Regions from separate parts of the Paenibacillus sp. sgz302115 genome, predicted to be linked through region 2. Evidence: predicted binding sites of a transcription regulator. Region 2 holds the regulator's gene; each other region holds the start of a gene.
The links. Region 2 encodes LexA, which represses DNA repair genes until DNA is damaged. Its sites were predicted from a motif close to CGAACATATGTTCG; they were not measured.
Positions count from the first base shown of each region.

Region 1: a site for LexA is predicted at 1,795-1,808, ahead of AC0LWN_RS23700 (putative DNA modification/repair radical SAM protein). Genes of this name have one in related genera too.
Region 3: a site for LexA is predicted at 1,924-1,937, ahead of AC0LWN_RS06700 (YhjD family protein). Genes of this name have one in related genera too.

Region 1 covers NZ_JBVYOK010000015.1:84,430-87,706, forward strand. Annotated here, with positions in the region: gene AC0LWN_RS23695 (TIGR03915 family putative DNA repair protein) at 1-442, opposite strand, end outside; gene AC0LWN_RS23700 (putative DNA modification/repair radical SAM protein) at 442-1,752, opposite strand; gene AC0LWN_RS23705 (hypothetical protein) at 1,936-2,121, shown strand; gene AC0LWN_RS23710 (LacI family DNA-binding transcriptional regulator) at 2,412-3,277, shown strand, end outside.
Region 2 covers NZ_JBVYOK010000001.1:836,516-839,792, reverse strand. Annotated here, with positions in the region: gene AC0LWN_RS03840 (hypothetical protein) at 1-131, shown strand, start outside; gene AC0LWN_RS03835 (hypothetical protein) at 214-594, opposite strand; gene AC0LWN_RS03830 (L,D-transpeptidase) at 857-1,195, opposite strand; gene lexA (transcriptional repressor LexA) at 1,307-1,933, opposite strand; gene AC0LWN_RS03820 (LysM peptidoglycan-binding domain-containing protein) at 2,132-2,545, shown strand; gene AC0LWN_RS03815 (DUF896 domain-containing protein) at 2,656-2,829, shown strand; gene AC0LWN_RS03810 (hypothetical protein) at 2,913-3,277, shown strand, end outside.
Region 3 covers NZ_JBVYOK010000002.1:257,258-260,534, forward strand. Annotated here, with positions in the region: gene AC0LWN_RS06685 (xanthine phosphoribosyltransferase) at 47-619, shown strand; gene AC0LWN_RS06690 (hypothetical protein) at 724-1,041, shown strand; gene AC0LWN_RS06695 (hypothetical protein) at 1,163-1,381, shown strand; gene AC0LWN_RS06700 (YhjD family protein) at 1,444-1,899, opposite strand; tRNA gene AC0LWN_RS06705 (tRNA-Leu) at 2,077-2,160, shown strand; gene AC0LWN_RS06710 (BglG family transcription antiterminator) at 2,232-3,277, opposite strand, start outside.

The DNA of each region.
Region 1 (3,277 bases), on a different contig from region 2:
CCGCCGCCATGACAGGACCGTAAACGGAGAAACGGACAAACCCCAGATAAAGGTGGGCTTCCCGCTGAAGCTGCTGAACCGCCTTGAGCAAGGCGTCAACCGTATCATTGGCAAGCATGTTCATCACCTTGCGGCCATGCGTGAAGCCGAGATAGAGAAAGTTCAGCAGCAGCAATTCCTTGTCCGGCGCACATGTCCAGAATCCCAGACGGACCAGTTCCTCTGCTTCGGGAGAGATACGCAGCGGTATGGAGCGCAGCACCCGGTCTGCCTTGGTGATGTCGGTATCAATCCATTTTGATTCCAGCAGCAGCGCTTGCCCATCCCCGTCAGAATGAATGGCAAGCGGGGCTTCCTTCCATGTATAACTCTCGAACACGCAGCACAGCAGTCCTTCGAAGCTGCCGTCATAGGTATATGCCAGTGGGGATGCTGCAAACATCAGGCCTGCCCCCCGTTCACCAAGGAGGCTGCTTCTGCTGCCGGCAAAGCTGCCAGATAGGCATCATCGAACAGGGAGAGCTGTTCGTACTGCGGCTGTTGAAACTGTGCAAGCTCCTGCCCGGACATGAGCGACCGAAGCAGGGTATGCTCGCCTACTTTGAGGCCTTCGAGTGTCTTCCCCTTGCAGGTGATAAAGAACTGGGCGCGTTTGAGCACGACGCCTAGCTTCTTCAAAGCGTGAAAGTCCAGCGTCCCGGCACGGCGCGCCTTCACAATCCGCTGGGCGCTCCTTACCCCGATGCCCGGCACACGCAGCAGCATTTCATACGGCGCACGGTTGATCTCAACCGGGAACTGCTCCCGGTGGTTAATGGCCCAACTGCATTTCGGATCGAGCAGCGGGTTGAAGTTGGGAGCCGCTTCATCCAGTAACTCGCTGGCCCGAAAGCCGTAGAAGCGCAGCAGCCAGTCAGCCTGATACAGTCGGTGCTCCCGCAGCAGCGGCGGTTTGGTATCCAGGGAAGGCAGCAGCGAATGCTCTACCACGGGGGTATAGGCAGAGAAGAAGATGCGCTTCAAGCCGAACTTGCGGTATAAACCTTCCGTGAGGTTCATAATCTGGTAGTCGGTGTCGGGCGTCGCGCCCACGATCATTTGCGTGCTCTGTCCGGCAGGGGCAAAACGGGGAGCGTGGTTGTATTTGACCAGATCGGAGGAATTCTCGGTTATCTTGTTCTTGATCAGGGCCATCGGCTTCAGGATGGAATCCTTGCTCTTATCGGGAGCAAGCAGGCCAAGGCTTTCTCTGGAGGGCAGCTCGATGTTGACGCTCATGCGGTCGGCGAGCAGGCCGAGCCTGGACAGCAGTACATCGTCTGCGCCGGGAATGGCTTTTACATGGATATAACCTCCGAAGTGATAGACATTCCGCAGCAGTTCCAGGGCGGCAATCAACTGCTCGGTTGTATAATCGGGGTTGCGCATAATACCGGAGCTGAGAAACAGGCCTTCTATGTAATTGCGGCGGTAGAATTGCATGGTCAGGTCCGCGATCTCCTCCGGCGTAAATGCGGCCCGGCGTGTTGGGTTCGATTTGCGGTTGATGCAGTAAGCGCAGTCATATATGCAGCCGTTGGTCATAAGTACCTTCAGCAGCGAGATGCAGCGGCCGTCCGCCGCGAAGCTGTGGCAGATGCCCATACTGACCGCATTGCCCATGCCTCCGGGCTGGCTCTTGCGGCTGGAACCGCTTGAGGTGCAAGCTACATCATATTTGGCCGAAGCGGTCAAAATTTCAAGTTTCTCCATAACATCCACGGTCAACGCCTCCTCATAGGGAAAAGTATATACCGAACATGTGTTCTTGTCAAAAATAGGATTGGAGCAGCGAAAATGTATGCGCATTCCTACTTGTGCTATAATAACAACTGATAGCTGGTTAATTGTGAGAGATTTGGTTTTATTGAAAAATAGACCGGGAGTGTTGCGGAGATGAGATATAATATTTGGCGTCCAATAATGTTGATTTTGGTCGCGCTCGTTACAAGAACATTAGTGAACAGTGTATGCCTCTTGTTTGGCATGTCGCCTGCTTCAGCAAGCAGCGTCGCCATGATTGGGATGATTATTGCCGCGCTTGTGATGTATAACCGGATGATGAAGCCGCGCCGTAAATAAACGTAAGAGTGGACCGGACAGAGAGGGCTGCCAAACACAGGGGGGGAATTCCAATTAATCCCGAAAATCATCCTTTTCAGCGGGATTGGCGGGCGTTTTTCCCTGTACTCTTAAAGGCTGATCTACACTGTCCGTGGATTGGCAGCATTTTTTTCTGAGAAAATAGTAATTTTGCGATGTAAGAGCTTGCAGAATAATATTTTATGTGGTAAGTTTTAGGTGTCACTTTTAAATCTAAACGTTTAAGCGGCTAATGGACTATGGTTCGGATGCTTAGACAGGAGAATCCCATGAGGAAAACCAGCATTAAAGACATAGCTCTCAAGGCCAATGTTTCAATTGCTACCGTCTCCTATGTGCTTAACGGCACCCGTAATGTCCGTCCCGAAACGCACAAGCGGGTGACAGAAGCCATAGAAGAACTGAACTACAAACCGAATGATATTGCCAAGAGTCTCAAACGCAACCGCACGAATACGATCGGCGTAATCGCAGAAGATGTGACCGTGTTCAATGCACCTGAAATTATCGACGGCATCAATGACTTCGGGGACCGGAACGACCAGCATATCCTGCTTGTCAACCTTCGCCTGGATAAGCGGATTGGCCGCAACTTCAGCGATACGGAGGCCTACCGCAAATATGCCGCCAACGCCGTGTCCGAGCTGCTCAGCAAACAAGTGGATGGAATCATTTATATCGGTGTACATACCCGTGATTTAACAGGCCTTATTGATGTCGAAGGCAAACCTATTGTATATACCTACGGTTATACACAGGATGATATATCTATCCAATATAATGATGAGCAGGCTTCCTATGAAGCGATGTCGTACCTGGTCCGTAAGGGACACAGCCGAATCGGGATTATCAGCGGTCTGATGGATTCCATTCCATCCAGACAGCGGCTGAAGGGCTACTACAGAGCGGTTACCGATTTCGAGCTGCCTTTTGATCCTACGCTGATCAAGATGGGGGATTGGGAGCGGGAATCCGGATATCGCCTGACAGGCGAGCTGCTTGCGCTGCCGGAGCCTCCAACAGCCATTCTGTCGATGAACGATGTAATGGTTGTCGGTGTATTGCAGGCGGCGGATGAGCGTGGTGTCAGCATCCCGGGGGATTTGTCGGTAATCGGCTTTGATAACCGGGAATT
Region 2 (3,277 bases):
GGCGTTTGATCGAAAAGGTTGCCAAGAGCGCAGTAGTTTACTCCAGAAAGCTTAAAGAGCCGGCGGAAGCGCAGTTTGCTCTTGCTGAGGGGATTTTGGAGGAGCTGGGGTACGATCAGACACTCGAATAGCTCATAGAAATGCCTCCGGAAAAAGCTTTGCAGGAGCGCGGTGGTTTTTCCTGGAGGCCCAGATTAAGATGGCGTATTGTAATTATACGAAATTGAAGGCAGCGATTTGGTCAGCATACACGATAAGCTGCTTATATTCAATCTCAGTCCCGTAGCTGGAGAAAGGTCTTACAACCACATTATCCAGTACTACAAAGTTATAATTATAGTTCTTCTCAGGGTGCTCTGCGCCCAAGTAGGAAATGTACTCATCCACGATGACGTCATCCATTAATGATTTCAGGTTAAATACATCCTCATCTTGTCTGCTGTTATAGCCGGCTACATTTCCTTGAATGCTGCCAAAGCTGGTGAGGATGTTTACTCTGCGTTCCCCATGATCGTTGTTCAGCAGGAGATTGGAGAGCTTCCCCAAAGCATCCACCTTAAAATCAATATGGGTTCTAATCTTTGAATTATTCAAACCAGGCACTTCCTTTCGAGAATTAATCTTCCAATGTACAAGATTCGACATATAGCCGCAAAATTCCTGTATGAATGTGAAAAAAACTGCTTGAACATGTAGAACACCAACGCCGGGCTGTTGAGCATCGCCTGACGCTGGTGTTCTTTGTGCAAATATAAGAAAGTATAAGTTTCACACTTTACTTTATCCTTATATTTCTCGCTGAAACGGATACCTTCCTTTTATGGACGGCGTAGCCGTTTCTACTTGTGGTTCAAGCTTATTCGCGTATGGTGACCCGGGTTCCGATAGGCACAATTGCCGCCAGGGAGAGAACGTCCTCGTTGTGCATGCGGATACAGCCGTGGGAGACCATTTTGCCGATAGAGGAGGGATCATTGGTTCCATGAATGCCGTAGTGCGGTTTGGAGAGGCCCATCCAGAAGGCACCGAAAGGTCCGCCGGGATTGGGCTGTTTGTTGATGATTGTGTATTCACCTGCCGGAGTAACGGTCAGCATTTTGCCAATGCCGACGGGGAATCCTCTGATCATGGTGTTGCCATCCAGCAGATACAGCATCCGCTGCGACAAATCAACGATAATACGGTAATTGGGCATTGTTATCAGCTCTCCTTTGCTATCAGGATATGTGTGGAGTGAGATGATGTTCATAAAGGAAAAGACTGCTCTGCTTGGCAGCAGAACAGTCTTCGAAGGGGATTGGAGATATCAATGGATGTCGCGGAAAAGTCCAATGACTCTACCCAAAATGGTAACGCGGTTAAGGCGTAGCGGTTCATAAGCCGGGTTCTCCGGCTGCAGGCGGATATGATCACGTTCTTTGTAAAAGGTCTTGACTGTTGCTTCGTCTTCTTCGGTCATAGCGACAACGATATCACCGTTATCTGCTGTTTGCTGCTGGCGGACGATAACATAATCGCCGTTCATGATGCCAGCGTCAACCATACTGTCACCGAGTACTGAAAGCATAAAAACTTTGTTGTCGCCTACATAATGGCTAGGCAGTGGAAAGTAATCCTCAATATTCTCTGTAGCTGTGATCGGCACCCCGGCGGTAACCTTGCCCACTACTGGAATACGGGTAACCGTCTGGACGAATTGGTGAACATTCTCGGAGTCCTCCTGGCCGAGTAGTTCAATCGCACGTGGTTTTGTAGGGTCTCGGCGGATAAGGCCTTTCTTCTCAAGGCGGTCCAGATGGCCGTGTACGGTGGAGCTGGAGGCCAGTCCAACCGCTTCACCGATTTCCCGGACGGACGGCGGATAACCCTTGCTGCGGACTTCGTTACGTATAAATTCCAGGATCGCCAGCTGACGACTCGAAATCTTTGACATCGGAATCAACCCCATATACTATGTTTGGGAAAATTATAACATAGAACCTCCGTTCGTACAAACATAAGTTCTAAAAAATATGGAAATAACCGCACCAAAAATAAAGGGAACAATTGTTCGAAAAGGGTATTGTGCAAAACACATGTTCGTGCTATATTATTTTCGAAAGTAAGAACAAGTGTTTGGAGGTCGGTAAATATGTTAAAGTACAGCACATACCGCAGCATCTACGACGAGGTTCGCGAAGTTCATACAGCGGATAACCATTCTGCTTCTATTCATAGACTCGATATTAAGGAGCTTATCCTAGCATTGTTTACAGCATGCAAAGGGTTATTCCGCCAAGACAATTTTGTGAAGCTGGCTTTGGTTCTTCTTTTAGTTGTTTCCGGGTTTACCGTAGTCGGAAATGTTTTTGCGGGATCGGTGTCATTATTGAAGCAGGAGAAACGGGTGGTTGTCGAACCCGGGGACACTCTTTGGAGCATTGCATTGAAGAACAAGCCTGCTGATATGAAAACTGCCGTATATATAGAAGGAATCAAACGGACAAGCGGGTTGGATAACAGCAGCATCAAGGCTGGTGACGTGCTTACATTACCGGTTTATTAACTGAAATTCACACCTCATAATTCCATGCAGAGAGCTTTCAGGGAGCAGACCTTGACAAGCTCTTTTTCTCATGGCACAGTTAGAATGAATTTAAAGGGGAGGGGAACACATTGAATATTGATCAATTGGTCGCACGCATTAACGAATTGGCACGCAAGCAGAAGAGTGACGGCCTGAATGAAGAAGAGCTGGCGGAAAGAGCCAAGCTCCGTGAGATCTATCTGGGTAACATCCGCAACAACTTCCGTGCTCAGCTTGATAACATTGAAGTTGTCGATAATTAAGAGCATGAACAAGGCTACATGGCATCTATAGACTGTGCCTGTTCCTTTTCATAGATATTACAGGATGACTAGGGGGAACTTACATGGCCCGTTCTTGGGAAAGAATGGTTCAACGCAACACACAGCAGCTTAACAAGCAGCGCAAGAAGCAGGGGAAAGAGTCCATTTATGCTTCAACCAGCTCTGCCGCTGCAAAGAGCAGTGATATTTTTAAAGGCCGCAACATTGTGTTTCCTGTAGTTTTGATGCTGCTTGGGATGATGTTCTGGGTAGTTGGCTCAATAGACGAAGCCAGGGGGAGCGGTATACTGGCCAACTGGCTGGGAGTTGTGCTGTATTTCTTGCTGGCGGCACTGCTGTTCTTCCGGCGCCCTTATTTAAAGGTTGAACGCGCTAGGCTCTCCACAATCAAATTCAACCGTGAACGCTGGCTGCCGGCAGCGGATAT
Region 3 (3,277 bases), on a different contig from region 2:
TATAGTAGAACGTCTGAAATATAAAGGGTAATGGAGGTTCATAGCCATGGAATTATTGAAACAACGGATTTTGCAGGAAGGGGTCGTCGTTTCCGATCAGGTGCTGAAGCTGGATGCACTGCTCAACCACCAGGTAGACCCTGAGCTGACGATGGAAATGGGACGGGAGTTTGCCGGGAGATTTGCTGATGCTGGAGTGACACGGGTAGTTACCGTGGAATCCTCGGGTATTGCCGTGGCATTTGCCACCGCTTACGAGATGAAAGTGCCGCTTGTTTTTGCCCGCCGCAAAAAAACGCTGCTTGCCGATCCCGACGCCTTGTGCGAGAGAGTGCCTTCATTTACGAAGGGTATCGTTACAGATATCATGCTGTCCCGCCAGTACATTTCTCCGGACGATAAAGTCCTCTTTATCGACGACATTATCGCCAATGGGGATGCTGCGCGCGGCTTGATCAAAATCATCCAGCGCTCGGGCGCTGAACTGGTCGGACTGGGTGTGGTTGTGGAGAAAAGTTTCCAGGCCGGGGCAAGAACGATCAGGGAGCAGGGCATCCGGCTGGAGTCGCTTGTCAGAATTACGTCTCTTAGCGAAGGAACAATTGTCTTTGACAATTAAACAGTGACAAATACAGGAACGCAGCCTAATTTTGCAACAACTGCTTTTCACCCTATAACTTTTCCTTTATAATGGGTATCAGACATGAGAGAGGAGGCGTCACAATGGGGAAAGAACCGGTGACAGAGCAATTTTTTATTGATAAATTAACCGAGGCCAAGGATCATTTCGAGCGTGCGCTGGATTGCAAACATACGGAGTTCGACGATCTGTACCCCTATATGATTGAACATCCTCAGTTTTTCTGGTATAAACGTTATGTTGCTTGGTCGGAGCTTCTGACCATCACAAGTTTGTGTGAAGAGCTGTCCTTCAACTGGAGACAGAATTTCACGGACCATCAGGTGGAATACTTGGAAGAACGTGTGATGTCCGCTAAAGTTCTTGACTTCTGGTTTGAGAAGAATGAAGCGCTGATATAGGAACTTCATAAGATATACATTGATGTGATTGGCAAGCAATTAGACCCGAATGGTTTATCATTTGGGTCTTTTTCATGAGTGGAAAGGGTAGATTAAGTGTAGAAAGGAGACTTTGGACCGCATGATCAGTGATGAACAACTGGATGCTTACCGGATATCCGGAGAGCGTATACGTGTTGTGCGTGACGGCTTGGAGAGCAATGATGTAAAAGGTATTGTCCTGGCCTGGGACGAGTCTCAGGTGATGATCCGCCGCCCCAATAAGCGGGTAGTGAAGCTGGACCGCAACTATATATACCAGCCTTATACCGAGCCCAGACAAAATCCTGAGAATTTATAAAAAGCACAAGCAGCCCCGTCCGGTTATGGACGGGGCTGCTGATCTATAGACGGCAACAGTTCTTAAATTGACAAAGCCATCTGTTCTGCTGTTTCTTCCCGGGGAATACCATGAATCTCCGGTGACAAGCCGAGATAGGCGCGCATGCGCTGCATCATTTCATTGCGGAAGCCGGGCCACGGGATATTTATCTCACCGGCATATCCCCGGCAGGAATACTGGGCTTCTACGCCGCGTTGATCCTGGCGGATAGTGGTGATCTTCAGATTATGCGCGTTAAGCTCACGGGTGATCTCCTGCAGCATCAGCGAAGTTTTCTTCGTTGCACCGGATACCAGCTCCATGTATAGCTGTGGAGTCTTGAACAACCCGCTTTTGCCGATCACCCGGCAATCGCGTTCAAATACTTTATGAATAAACGTTAGCAGCAGATAGCTTCTGACAAGGGACATTTCGCTATGGGTTATTTCTTCAGGGAGTGCTGCAGAGTGTAGTGGATTTCTCTTGGTAGTCGCCATATAAATCACCTCATTTATAGTATGCGAACCTTTGTTCTTATTATACCCTGTTTCCACAAATAAAAGCAATTATTATACAAAAAATTCATTTACATAAAATCATTATAAAAAGATTGACTTCACAATTTCATCGTGGTATGATCTATCTTGTGGCCGCGAAAATGGTCATTGAAATATGCGGTCGTGGCGGAATTGGCAGACGCGCACGGTTCAGGTCCGTGTGGTAGCAATACCGTGGAGGTTCGAGTCCTCTCGACCGCATCAGCTTTTCAATGAATAAGCTTCTGAATTTCCTTTGTTGGAGATTCAGAAGCTTTTTCGTTCTTATGGGATTATTCCCAGCAGGCGATTAGTTGATTGACAAAATCATCAAAGTGCTCCAGGGATGACAGCAGATTCACATTTTTGTCGTCCGTTAATATGGTGGCGTGTGCATCGAATACGTCGCGGAATATTTTTCGATCCTCTCCGCTGACGGTGATTAACAAAACAATTTTCACGGTAGAATGATCCCACTTGATGCCATTTGGATTCAAATAAATGAACATACCCGTTTTGCGGGATTCCATTTTGATCGCATGAGGAATAGCCACTTGTCCGAACGCGGTAGAGGACATCGCTTCCCGTTCCATAATTTTGGTGAAAAAATCTTCATCCGTATAACCGTCCCGGTTCATAATTTGACAGATAAACCGTAAAACCTCTTCTTTCCCGGACCTTGCCGTAGAGCTGCAGAAATGCCTTTCGTCCAAAAAAGATTTTAGATGGAGCTTAAATTGATTTTTCTTTTTTTGCTCTTTTAGCTCAAATATTTTGTTCGACACTTTCTCCCGGTCGCTTTCGACAAAAAACGGAGTAATCACGACATATGGGACTTCCGGAATTTTGTGCAATTGGGCGGAAGAAATAATAAAATCGCTGGATGCATGATTCAAATCGCTTTCGTCTGTGACAATCGAATGAATTGAAATATCGTCGCCAAAATACTGCTGCAATTTATTGATCATTTGCACATTCATGTTGTAGTAGAGCGGAAACAGCACTGTGCACGAAATTTTTATGTTCGATTGCCGCTGCAATTCTATGGCATACCCCAGGTGAAAAGCCAAATAAGCAATTTCATCGTCGCTGATCCTAAACCCGGTTTTTTCTGTAATTACATGGGAAGCGTGCACGGCACAATCGTAAATGAGCGGGCATTCCCTTTTGATCGTGTTCGTTAACGGATTTTTCGTTGAATGGTTGTTTTTTAAGCGCATCAACAGGTTTTTTACATGCAGCGTAAAACGGGTAATAAAATCGGCATCGGCAATACTGATATAGTAATACTTATCCAAGTTGGAGGCGATTTCGCTGACCAAATCAATACAGTCTTTCC